Actinokineospora baliensis: one gene and its partner. The protein of the gene in region 2 interacts with the protein of the main gene of each other region in a pairwise test. Links are inferred from orthologs where the notes say so. Each region holds a gene or a part of one and is shown on either strand. Other genes may lie near its edges.

Region 1 (6,259 bases), 1.2 Mb from region 2 along the record:
CGCCCGGCCGCAGCACACCGCCGAGGGCGCGGCCGAAGTCGTGGGTGTCGCGCGGGGTTGGCAGCCGCACGGTCTCTGCCATGGTCATCCTCCCTGGTGGCTCTCGCGCAGCAGCGTAGCCAGGTGCTCGGTGACCAGGTCCGCCCGCTCCAGCATCACCACGTGCCCGGCGCCGGGGACGCGGACCAGGGTCGCGTCGGGCAGCGCGGCGGCGATCCGCTCGGCGTGCGCGAACGGGGTCATCCAGTCGTGGTCGCCGCTGAGCACGAGCACGCGGCAGTGCTTGAGCCCGGCGAGCGCGGCGTAGCGGTTGTGGCTGCCGAGGGTGTCGACGAAGTCGGCCAGGACCCGCACCGGCGTCACGTCCAGCATCTTGACCAGGAAGTCGACCAGGCGGGGACTGGTGTTGCCCGGCCCGAAGCCGATGGTCCGCGCGGCTTGGCGGGTGATGCCGCCGCCCGCGGTGCGCACGAGTTCGACGGCGGCGGGCTGCCACTCGGCGACCCGGCCGAGCACCCTGGTCAGCGGGTTGTACTTGGACAGCAGCGGTCGGGGCAGGCCGCTGCGGCCGACCTCGCCCGCGGAGGTGCCGATGAGCGCGACGCCGGTGACCCGCTCGGCGAACAGCTCGGGGGCGCGTTCGGCCAGCGCCATGACGACCATGCCGCCCATGGAGTGTCCGATGAGGACGATCGGGCCGTCCGGCACGACCGCGCGCAGCACCTCGTCGAGGTCGGCGGCGAGTTGGTCGATCGTGCTGGCGGCCGCGGACGAGCGCCCCGACCGGCCGTGGCCGCGGTGGTCGTAGAGCACTTGGCGCACCCGGGGATCGACGAGGTCGGCCAGGTCGCGGCGCTGGAAGTGCCAGCCCAGCCTGCTCATGGCGAACCCGTGCACCAGCACCGCGGTGATCTCGGCCTGGCCGCCGTCCGCCGGGTCGACCTCTTCGTAGGACAGCAGCACGCCGTCGTCGGCGACCACCGACCCGGTCCGGTCCGGCACCAGTTCGCCCAGCGGCTCGTCCAGGTACGGGTCTTCGCGCGGTGAGCGCTTGCGCACGCCCACCGCGACGGCCGTCGCCGCCGCGGCGAGGACACCGGCTCCCGCGGCCAGCTTGCCGATCCGGTTCATCAGCCCAGGTACCTGCGGCGCACGCGCGGCCGGTACATGCCGGTGACGATCTCGTAGTCGATGGTGCCGATCGCGTCGGCCCACTCGGTGGCCGTGGGCTCGCCGCGCGCGGCGGACCCGAACAGCACGACCTCGTCGCCCTCGGAGACAGCCGCGTCACCGCAGTCGACGATGATCTGGTCCATGCACACGCGTCCCCGGATCGGCCGTCGCTCGCCCGCCAGCAGCACGTCCATCCGGTTGGACAGCAGCCGGGGCACACCGTCGGCGTAGCCCGCGGTGACCAACGCCAACGTGGTGTCGCGGCCCGCGGTCCACGTCTGTCCATACGAGACCGATTCGCCCGCGCGGACCCGTTTGACCAGCGCGACCTCCGAGCGGAAGCTCATCACCGGCCGCAGGTCTTCCTCTTGCGCCAACGGGTTGAGCCCGTACATGGCGATGCCGAGCCGGACCATGTCGAAGTGCAGGTCGGGCCGGTTGAGCGTGGCGGCCGAGTTGGCGAGGTGCCGCTTGGGCCGCAGCCCGGCGGCGAGCGCGATGTCGTACGCCTCGCCGAACCGCTTGGCCTGCTCGTCGGTCGCCGGGTGGGCGGGGTCGTCAGCGCACGCGAGGTGCGACCAGACCGCGTACACCTCGTTGTCCGACGCCGCCGCGGCTTCGACCAGTTCCGACCACGACTCCGGCGGGCACCCGTTGCGGCACAAGCCGGTGTCGACCTTCAGGTGGATCCTGGCCCCCGACAACCGCTCCAGCTGTTCCACAGAGGACACCCCGACGTCAACGCCCGCGTCGACGGCGGCGGACATGTCGGCGCCTGGTCCGTCCAACCAGGACAGAATGGGAGCTTCGATCCCGGCTTCCCGCAACACGAGCGCCTCGTTGAGCGAACACGAACCGAGCCAGGTCACGCCCGCTTCCAGTGCCGCCCTGGCGACCCGAACCGCGCCATGCCCGTACCCGTCGGCCTTGACCACCGCCATCGCCTCGGCACCGGACGCCCGCGCGACCAGCAGGGACACGTTGTGCCGCAACGCCTCCAGGTCGACAACAACTTCGGCCCGACTCATGACACCACCGACCTGATCGCTTCCGGCAGGGCTGACACGATCGCCGACGCGGGCGCCGGGGCACCGCGCGCGGCCAACTCCCCGGCCCGCACGTGCACGAACGCCGCGCACCCGGCGGCCAACAGCGGGTCCAGCCCGGCGGCCAGCAGCGCCCCGACCATCCCGGACAGCACGTCCCCGGACCCGGCCGTGGCCAACCAGTGCGACCGCGCCGGGTTCACCAGCACCGTCCCGCCTGCGTCCGCGATCACCGTCGCGTGCCCCTTGAGCAGCACTGTCACATCCAACTCCGCCGCCAACGCCACCGCGGCACCGACCCGGTCAGCACCGAGTTCGATCCCGCGCGGCTGCGCGATCCGCGCGAACTCCCGGTCGTGCGGGGTCAGCAGCACCGGCACGTCCGGGTCGCGCGCGTCCCACAGGTCCGGGTGCGCGGCCAGCAGCGTGATCCCGTCGGCGTCCACGCACACCGGGACACCGGCGCCGAGCACGTCCCCGAGCAGGTCCCTGGCGGCCTTACCGGTGCCCATCCCCGGTCCGACTACCCAGGCCTGGACCCGACCGGTGTCGCCGATCGACCCGGTCGCGATCACCTCCGGCCACCGCCGCCGCACCTCGTCGGCCGCCGATCCCACGTACCTGGTCAGCCCGGAGGTCGCGAGCACCGCGGCACCGACGGACAGCACTGCGGCACCCGGGTAGGTCGACGACCCGGCGGCCACCCCGACCACGCCCTGCGTGTACTTGTCGTCGCCCGCGCCCGGGAGCGGCCACGCCGACCCGACTTCCCGCTCCGACAGCACGGAGAACCTGGGTTCCGGCAGGTCAAGCCCCAGGTCGACCAGGTGAACGACCCCGCACCGGGCGGCGGCGAGGTAGTGCACCGGCTTGTGCCCGCCGAATGTCACCGTCACGTCGGCCGTCACCGCGGGCCCGCTCACCGCGCCCGTGTCCGGATCGACCCCGCTGGGCAGGTCGACCGCCACCACGGGCGCCTTGATCCGCGACACCGCGGCCGCGGCGGCGGGCCGCAGAGGTCCGCGCGCCGACAACCCCACGATCCCGTCGATGACCAGGTCCGCGAAGTCCAAGTCCGCCACCGTGCCGACCCGACCACCAGCGCGCTTCAAGGCGGCCAGCCCTTCGGCGTGCACGCGGTCGGGGTCGAGCAGGACAGCCGTCACCCCGACCGAGCGCTTGCGCAGGAACGCACCGGCCCAGAGCGCGTCGCCACCGTTGTCACCCGTGCCGACCAGCAGCGCGACCCGTCTGCCGGACACGCCGCCGGTGCGCTGCTCGAGCAGCCGGGCGGCGTGCAACGCGACGCCGTGCGCGGCTCTGCGCATGAGTGCGCCGGGCGCGGTCGCGGCCAGCACCAGCCGCTCGGCTTCGCGGATGGTCGCGGTGGTCCAGGCGCCCTGCACTCGCGCCTCCTATTCGACGGTGACCGACTTGGCCAGGTTGCGCGGCTTGTCCACGTCGTAGCCCCGGGACCGGGCGATCTCGGCGGCGAGGACCTGCAGCGGCACGGTCGACACCAGCGGCTGCAGCAGCGTCGGCACCGCCGGGATCTCGATGAGCTCGTCGGCGAACGGCCGCACGGTCTCGTCGCCATCCTCGGCGATGACGATGGTCCGGGCGCCGCGGGCCTGGATCTCGCTGATGTTGGACACCAGCTTCGAGTGCAGCACCGCGCGCCCCTTCGGCGAGGGCATCACCACGACCACCGGCAGGCCCGGCTCGATCAGCGCGATCGGCCCGTGCTTGAGCTCGCCAGCCGCGAAGCCCTCGGCGTGCATGTACGCCAACTCCTTGAGCTTGAGCGCGCCCTCCAGCGCCACCGGGTAGCCGACGTGCCGACCGAGGAACAGCACGGCCTTGGCGTCCGACAACTCCTGGCCGAGCGCCTGGACCTGGGCGGTGGTGCCCAACACCTGCCGCACGGCCTCGGGCATGGCGGCCAGCTCGTGGAACTCGCGGGCGACCTCGTCGGGGTACTTGGTGCCGCGCGCCTGCGCCAGGGCCAGGCCGACCAGGTAGTTCGCCGCGATCTGGGCGAGGAACGCCTTGGTCGAGGCGACCCCGATCTCGGGCCCGGCGTGGGTGTAGAGCACCGCGTCGGACTCGCGCGGGATCTGCGCGCCGTTGGTGTTGCAGACCGCCAGCACCCTGGCCTTCTGCTCGCGGGCGTGCCGCACGGCCTCCAGCGTGTCCGCGGTCTCGCCGGACTGCGACACGGCCACGACCAGGGTGTCGCGGTCGAGCACCGGGTCGCGGTAGCGGAACTCCGAGGCCAGCTCGACCTCGACCGGCAGCCGGGTCCAGTGCTCGATGGCGTACTTGGCGACCAGGCCGGAGTGGTAGGCCGACCCGCAGGCGACGACGAACACCTTGTCCACGTCGCGCAGGTCCTGATCGGAGAGCCGCTGCTCGTCGAGCACGATCCGGCCGTCGGCGAAGTGCCCGCGCAGGGTGTCGGCCAGCGCGGTCGGCTGCTCGTCGATCTCCTTGAGCATGAAGTACTCGTGGCCGCCCTTCTCGGCGGCCGAGAGGTCCCAGTCCACGGTGAACGGCTTGGCCGGGGCGGGCTCGCCGTGGAAGTCGAGCACCTCGTAGCCGCCGCGGGTGATCACCACCAGCTGGTCCTGGCCCAGCTCGACGGCCTCGCGGGTGTGCTCGATGAACGCGGCCACGTCCGAGGCGACGAAGGTCTCGCCGTCGCCGATGCCCAGCACCAGCGGGGAGCTGCGGCGGGCGGCGACGATCAGGTCCGGCTCGTCGGCGTGCGTGACGACCAGGGTGAACGCGCCCTCCAAGCGGCGGCACACGGCCCGAACGCTCGCGGGCAGGTCTCCACGGGTGTCGCCGTCGGCGTAGGCGCGGGCGACCAGGTGGGCCGCGGTCTCGGAGTCGGTGTCGCTGGCCAGCTCGACGCCAGCGGCCTCCAGCTCGGCGCGCAGCGAGGCGAAGTTCTCGATGATCCCGTTGTGCACGACCGCGACCCGACCGGTCGTGTCCCGGTGCGGGTGCGAGTTGCGGTCCACCGGGGCGCCGTGCGTGGCCCACCGGGTGTGCCCCATGCCCGCGGTACCCGCGAACCCCGCCCTGCCGACCTCGTCGAGCCGGGCCTCCAGGTTCGCCAGCCGACCGGCCTTGCGCTCCACGGCCAGCCCGTCGCCCACGAGGACGGCCACACCGGCCGAGTCGTACCCGCGGTACTCGAGCCTGCGCAGCCCGTCGAGCACCACGTCGAGAGCCGGTCTGTGCCCCACATATCCCACGATTCCGCACACGCGCACCAGGGTAACCACCGGTTAGTTCGACCACCGATAGGCTGGCCCCATGGCACGCACGGCCAAGCACCTGCTCGACGAGCTCGCCCGCCCCGGTCCGCACCAGGTCCTGCGCGGCGACCTGGCGTTGGTCGGCATGCCGGGGGTGGTGTTCACGCCTGCCGCGGGCCTCGGACTGCCCGCGATCGCGTTCGGCCACGGCTGGCTGCAGCCGCCCAGCCGGTACCGGGGCCTGTTCCGGCACCTGGCGTCCTGGGGCGTCGTGGTCGCCGCTCCCGGCACCCACGTCGGTCCACTCGGGTCGCACCGGCTGCTGGCGTCGGACCTGCGCACCGCGCTGGACGTCTGCTCGGGCGTCCGGCTCGGCGACGGGGCCATCAGCGTCGACCAGGACAAGCTCGGGCTGGCGGGGCACTCGACCGGGGGTGGGGCCGCCGCGCTGGCCGCAGCGGACGACCCCCGGGTCAAGGCGGTCGCCACGCTCGCCGCGGCCCAGACCAAGCCCTTCGCGACCGACGCCGCCGCCCGCTGCCGCGTCCCGTCCCTGCACCTGGTCGGCGGGAACGACCTGGTGGCGCCGCCCAGCGCGCACGGCGAGCTGATCGCGCAGGCGTGGGGCGGGCCGACGCAGCTGCGGACGCTGCCGAAGGCGTCGCACCTGGGGTTCGCCGAGGGCAAGCACTGGAGCGGGCTGCTGGTCCACGGCAAGTCCGAGCACGCCACGCAACGGGTCAGCCGGGCCCTGCTCACCGCGTTCTTCCTGGT
Region 2 (6,295 bases):
CCCTGGTCGCATAAGGCTCAGCCTGCAGCGCGGTCGTGTCCAAGTAGGCCATCGCCTTGTCCGCCGCCGCGTGCTTTATCTCCTGGAATCGGCGCGTGCCGACGGCGACCGCGACGAAGGGTTTGGCGATGCTGGCCTGCTCGTCGACCGACTTGCGCACGAGCTGCTGGATCTGCGCCAGCAGCCGGTCGGAGCGCGGCCCGCGCAGGACGCCCTCGACGATGTTGGGCACGGTCATCACCTCGCGCGCGATCAGTTCCCCGTACTGCTTGGCCACCTCGGCGCGGCGGCGCTGGAAGACGCCCTGGAACGGGATCAGGCCGAGGAGCTTGGTGCGTTCGCGGGGGAAGAACACCAGCTTGATCGCCAGCCAGTCGGTGAACCAGCCGATCGCCGCGCCGAAGATCGGCAGTACCAGCGGTTCCCTGGTCAGCGCCCACACGGCGGTCTGCACGACGCCGAGCGCGAAGCCGAAGTAGATGCCGCAGCGGGCGATGAAGGCCATCTCCGGGCGGGAGATGTCGCGCACCAGCCGCACCAGCAGTTCCTTGTCCCGCTCCAGCGCGGTCACCGCCACCTGCCCGACGTCGAGCACGTCGCCGATGTTGGCCCTGACCTCGGCCATCACCTTGCGGACCAGCGCTGGCGAGCCCGCCTGCACCTGCTTGACGATCAGGTCTTGGGCCAGCACCGGCAGCACCTCCCACAGCCGGGGGTGGTGGGTCTCCAGCACTTCGCGGGCGATCCGGTCGACGGTGACCAGCAGCGGTCCCTGGATCTGCCTGGCCACCTCGTCGGGGTCGAGCCGCTCGACCACCTCGCGCGGGTCGACCAGCCTGCTGGTGATCAGCTCGGCCGACACCCGGACCATCCGCGCCGAGTTGCGCGGCACCACGCCCTGCCAGCCGAGCCAGGGCGGGGCGATGCCGACGAAGTGCAGTGGCCGGAACATCATCTCGATGGCGACCCGCTTGGTCACGTAGCCGATCACCGCGGCGACGAACGGCATCGACAGGTACACCGGCCAGTGCCGGGAGAGGTCGTCGAGAACAGCGTCCAAACCCGACCCTCCCGTTAGTTGACCCGCTGGTAGATTAACCCGCCCGGCGTTCAGTGCAGGAGCAGCAGGACCTGCAGCTCGCCGACCAGGAACCCGATGAGCGCGCCGACGGTGATCAGCTTCCACTCGTCCTGGCGGAACGCGGGCCGCAGCAGCCCCTCGTACTGCACCGGGGTCAGTCCCTGGATCTGCCGGACGATGGTGGCCCGGATGTCGAGCGCGTCGGTGGCGTAGCCCTCGATGTGCCGCACGGTGTCCGGCACGTGCTCGATCGCCCGCCGCGCCGCCGCGGCCTTCATCTCCTGGTAGCGCCGCGGCCCGACCGCGGCGACCACCAGCGGCTTGGCCAGGCTCGCCTGCTCGTCGACGGCCCGGCGCACCTCGCGCTCGACCATCCGGTGCAGCCGGTCGGCGCCCGGCCCGGTGAGCACCGCCTCGAGCACGTTGGCCACGGTCAGGATCTCGCCCGCGATCAGCTCGCCGTAGTCGCGGGCCACCGCCATCCGCCTGCGCTGGAACATGCCCTGCCAGGTCACCAGCCCGAGGAACCGCTTCGGCCGCCGGGGGAAGAAGATCATCTTCAGTGCCAGCCAGTCGGTCAGCCACCCGGTCAGCCCGCCGAACAGCGGCAGCACCCACGGGTTCTTCGTCAGCGCCCAGGTGATCAGCTGCACGACCCCGATGACCAGCCCGAACCAGATCCCCGACCGCGCGATGAACCGCATCTCCGGCGCCGCGGTCCCCCGGATCAACCGGTTGAGCACCGCCTTGTCGCGCACCAGCGCCCGCACCGCCATCGCCTTGACGTCCAGCAACGCCTCGATGTCGTCGGCGACCTCCCGCATCAACCGCTCCACCACCGACGGCGCGTCCCGGCGGATCCGCCCCAGCACCCGCTCCTGCGCCTGCCGCGGCAACAACTCCCACAGGTTCGGCTGGTACTCGGCCAGCACCTCCCGCGCGATCTCGTCCACCGCCCGCTCGATCGGCTCCCGCAGCTCCTGCGCCACCCGCTTGGGGTCCAGCCGCCCGAACACCTCCCGCGGCGAGATCAGGTTGGTGGTCATCAACTCCATCGCCACCGAAGCCATCCGCTCCGAGTTGCGCGGGATCACCCCCTGCCACCCCAGCGGCCCGACCCCCACGAACTCCAGCGGCCGGAACATCATCTCGATCGCCGCCCGCTTGGTCACGTACCCGATCACCGCGGCCACCAGCGGCATGGACAGGTAGACGTGCCAGTGCGCTCGGAAGTCGGCCAAGACCCCAGCCCAGTCCACCCGGATCACCCTCCAAACAGGACCACCGCAGTCTCGCACGCCAACGGGCGGCATCCCCGGTTCCGCGCGAGATCCACCCGACTTCTCCAGGGAATCGACAAACGGGACCCCCGCCCGGCCGGGCAGGGGTCCCGTTTCTCGGTGCGAGCGGGTCAGACGCGACCGGCGGCGCGGCGGCGGCGGGCGACCTCGGCGAGGACGACGCCCGCGGCCACTGAGGCGTTGAGGGATTCGACGCCCGCGGACATGGGGATGGAGACGGTGGCGTCGCAGGCTTCGCGGACCAGGCGGGTGAGGCCGCGGCCTTCGGAGCCGACCACGATGACCAGGGGGGAGGTGGCCAGGTCGAGGTCGTCGAAGTCCATGGTGCCGTCGGCGTCGAGGCCGACGATCATCAGGCCCTGCTCGGCGAACGCGCGCAGCTGGCGGGTCAGGTTGACCGCGACCGCGACCGGGAGCTTGGCCGCGGTACCGGCCGAGGTGCGCCAGGCGACGGCGGTCATGCCCGCGCTGCGCCGCTGCGGCAGCAGCACGCCGTTGGCGCCGAACGCGGCGGCGGAGCGGACCACGGCGCCGAGGTTGCGCGGGTCGGTCACGCCGTCGAGGGCCACGATCAGCGGGGGTTCGCCGGTGCTGGCGGCGGCGTCGAGCAGTTCGTCCGGGTGCGCGTACTCGAACGGCGGCACCTGCAGCGCCAGGCCCTGGTGCATCGCGCCAGCGGTCAGCCGGTCCAGTTCCGGGCGGGAGACCTCCAGCACCGAGATGCCCCGGTCGGCGGCCAGGCGCACCGACTCGGCGACCCGGTCGTCGGGCTCGATGCCCAGCGCCACGTAGAGCCCGGTCGCCGGGGCGTTCGCGCGCAGCAGTTCGACGACCGGGTTGCGACCCGCGACCAGTTCGTTGCTGCCCTTGTCCTGGGTCTTGGCCGAGCGCTTGGCCGTGGAGTTGGCGCGCCGGTTGGCGGCGTGGCCGGGGCGGTTCTCCGCCTTGGGGGTCGGCCCCTTGCCCTCGAGCGCCCTGCGCCGCTGGCCGCCGGAGCCGACGACGGCGCCCTTCTTCGAGCCCGGCTTGCGCATCGCGCCCCGGCGCTGGGAATTGCCTGCCACGTCAGCTGTCCTTCACTGTCCACTGTGGACCGCCGGGGGTGTCCTCGACGGCGACGCCCGCCTGCAGCAGGCGGTCGCGGATCGCGTCGCTGAGCGCGAAGTCGCGATCGGCGCGGGCTTGGGCCCGCTGCTCGAGCAGGCCGTCGACCAGCGCGGTCAACGCCTGCAGCACCCCGCCCTCGCCTGGGGTGTCCTCGGCCCACAGCAGCGGGTCGAGCCCGAGCACCCCGGTCATCGCGCGCACCGACGACGCCGCGGCGCGCGCGGTGGTGTCATCGCCGGAGTCCAGCGCGGAGTTACCCAGCCGGACCTGGTTGTGCACCGCGGCGAGCGCGGAGGGGGTCGACAGGTCGTCGTCCATCGCGGCGGTGAACTCCGCGGTCACCTCGCCGGGAGCCACCACCCCGGTGCGCTGGACGACCTTGCGCACGAACGCCTCGATCCGGCCGAACGCGCGCACCGACTCCTCGAGCGCCGCCTCCGAGTACTCGACGGTCGACCGGTAGTGCGGCCCGACCAGGTAGTACCGCAGCTCCTGGGCCCGCACCCGGTTGAGCATCTCCGGGATCGACACCACGTTGCCCAGCGACTTCGACATCTTCTCGCCGCTCATGGTGACCCAGGCGTTGTGCATCCAGTAGTTGGCGAACCCGTCACCGGCGGCGCGCGACTGGGCCTGCTCGTTCTCGTGGTGCGGGAAGACCAGGTCGATGCCGCCGCCGTGGATGTCGAACGCGCTGCCGAGGTACGTGCGCGCCATCGCCGAGCACTCCAGGTGCCAACCGGGCCGCCCGGCGCCCCACGGGGTCGGCCAGGACGGCTCACCCGGTTTCGCGGACTTCCACAGGGTGAAGTCGCGCGGGTCGGCCTTGCACTGCGCGGCGGACTCGCCCTGCTGCACCTCGTCCAGCTTCGCGCCGGACAGCTCGCCGTAGGCGGGGTAAGAGGAGACCGAGAAGTAGACGTCGCCACCGGCGGCGTAGGCGTGCCCGTCGTCGATGAGCCGCTGCATCAGCTCGACCATCTGCGTGACGTGGCCGGTCGCGCGCGGCGACACCGACGGCGGGAGGCAGCCCAGGGCGTCGTAGGCGTCCTCGAAGGCGCGCTCGTGCGTCGCCGCCCACTCCCACCACGGCCTGCCCGCGTCCGCGGCCTTCACGAGGATCTTGTCGTCGATGTCGGTGACGTTGCGCACTAGGCGCACGTCGAGGCCGCCATGGGCCAGCCAGCGGCGCACTACGTCGAAGTTCAGGCCGCTGCGCACGTGCCCGATGTGCGGGACGCCCTGCACCGTCGCACCGCAGACGTAGATCGAGGCGATCCCGGGGGTCAGTGGCGCGAACGGGCGCGAGGTGCGACTCGCGCTGTCGTAGATGTGCAGGGACACGACTATCTCCTGGTGGGAGCACAGCGTTGGTTGGGGGAAATGGTACGGGTCACGCCTCGCTCACCCGTGCCCGGTTTGGCTGGTGGCCGGTTGCCGCCGGTCACCAGCCCCGCTCGCGTGGCGTTCTAGTCCGCGATCCCGTGCGTGCGCAACGCGCCGAGCAGCGCGTCCGGGCGATTCGCGGTCGCCTGCGGCTCCACCCGCTCGAATCGACAGCCGAGCAGCGCTGCCGCCCCGTCGGCCTTGGCGCTGTCACCGATCATCAGCGCGTCGGCGGGGGAGACGGCGATCCGCTCGCAGGCGATCTCGAAGATCTTGGCGTCCGGCTTCATCACGCCGACCGCGTAGGACAGCACGTACTCGTCGACCAGCTCAGCCAGGCCCCAGTGCGCGAACGTGTCGCGGACGTCCCAGGCGATGTTGCTGACTACGGCCACCGGCACGCCCTTGGCGCGCAGCAGCCTAAGAGCCGCCTCGGTGTCCGGGTACGGCCGCCACGACGACGGCGCCAGCATCAGGTCGTACACCTGCGTGGCCACGCCCTCGGCCAAGCCGAACTCGGAGTGCGAGAGGGAGGCCTGGTAGGCGGCGCGGTGCACCTCGGGGTCGAGGTCACGGCGGTGCCAGGCGTCGTGCAGGTCCGCGGGCAGGTGCGCCGGGACACCGGTCGGCACCGTCATCAGCGCCAGCAGCTCGGCGTAGCGGTCCGCGGTGAGCGCGCTGCCGTCCTGGTTGTGCAGGCCGTCGACAGCGCCGGTCCCCGGTTCCAGGCGGAACACGGTCCCGGAGAAGTCCAGCAGGACGCCGCGGATGCCCACGGCGTCCACGCTAGAGGTCGCTACGCGTGCCCGGTGATCCGCTCCGGTGTGATGCGCACCACGACCCGCACGGTGTCCGGGGTGTCCCCGGTGTAGGGCTGGCCGCTGTACTTCAGCGACAGCTCGTTGATCAGCTCGTGGCCGCCCTCGGTGGTCAGCTCGGCGACGCCGCGGAACTCCAGGTAGCTGTACGGGTTGTCCTTGTTGATCACCGTGACGCTGACCCGGGGGTCGCGCCGCAGGTTCTTCTCCTTCTGCCTGCCCGCCACCGTCGACAGCAGCACGTCGTCGCCGTCGCGGCGCACCCACAGCACCGAGGTCTGCGGGCTGCCGTCCGGGTTGAGCGTGGCCAGGGTGGCGAAGTTGGGTCCGTCGAGGAGAGCTCGGGCGCCCTCGGACAGTTCTGGTGCCATGCCCAGAACGTACGGGCTTCGGGGTCGGCTCGCCTTCGGCATTGCGCTGGATCCGTGGTGGTCCGGTGTGCTTGATGGGGCCGGTCGGCTCGCGGCTCGGACCCGTCGTGGAGCGGAGTGCTCGATGGGGCCGGTCGGCTCGCCTGCGGCATTGCGCTGGATCGCGGGGTGTGGGGGTGCTCGATGGGGCGAACTTGTTTTGCGCGGGGCCCCTGCACCAGCCGTGGCAGG

What was found.
Region 1: the proteins of rlmB (region 2) and JOD54_RS02615 interact in binary tests that used the Escherichia coli proteins (3 or more experiments, as listed by UniProt). The link is inferred for Actinokineospora baliensis from one-to-one orthologs.

What each region holds. Positions count from the first base shown.
Region 1 is NZ_JAFBCK010000001.1:646,604-652,862, forward strand. What follows is about bases 1,412-4,337. They hold JOD54_RS02615 (NAD(P)H-hydrate dehydratase), read right to left. Parts: upstream 3,626-4,337; coding sequence 2,198-3,625; downstream 1,412-2,197. Other genes in these bases: alr (alanine racemase), read right to left, coding at 1,412-2,201; glmS (glutamine--fructose-6-phosphate transaminase (isomerizing)), read right to left, coding at 3,635-4,337. Outside these bases: tRNA (adenosine(37)-N6)-threonylcarbamoyltransferase complex ATPase subunit type 1 TsaE, read right to left, coding at 1-82; JOD54_RS02605 (alpha/beta fold hydrolase), read right to left, coding at 85-1,131; more of alr, read right to left, coding at 1,131-1,411; more of glmS, read right to left, coding at 4,338-5,494; JOD54_RS02625 (dienelactone hydrolase family protein), read left to right, coding at 5,544-6,259. UniProt on the Escherichia coli protein: Bifunctional enzyme that catalyzes the epimerization of the S- and R-forms of NAD(P)HX and the dehydration of the S-form of NAD(P)HX at the expense of ADP, which is converted to AMP.
Region 2 is NZ_JAFBCK010000001.1:1,822,413-1,828,707, forward strand. What follows is about bases 1,470-4,431. They hold rlmB (23S rRNA (guanosine(2251)-2'-O)-methyltransferase RlmB), read right to left. Parts: upstream 3,447-4,431; coding sequence 2,493-3,446; downstream 1,470-2,492. Other genes in these bases: JOD54_RS08655 (DUF445 family protein), read right to left, coding at 1,470-2,283; cysS (cysteine--tRNA ligase), read right to left, coding at 3,448-4,431. In the rest of the region: JOD54_RS08650 (DUF445 domain-containing protein), read right to left, coding at 1-1,060; more of JOD54_RS08655, read right to left, coding at 1,111-1,469; more of cysS, read right to left, coding at 4,432-4,833; JOD54_RS08670 (HAD family hydrolase), read right to left, coding at 4,959-5,651; JOD54_RS08675 (PPOX class F420-dependent oxidoreductase), read right to left, coding at 5,672-6,064. UniProt on the Escherichia coli protein: Specifically methylates the ribose of guanosine 2251 in 23S rRNA.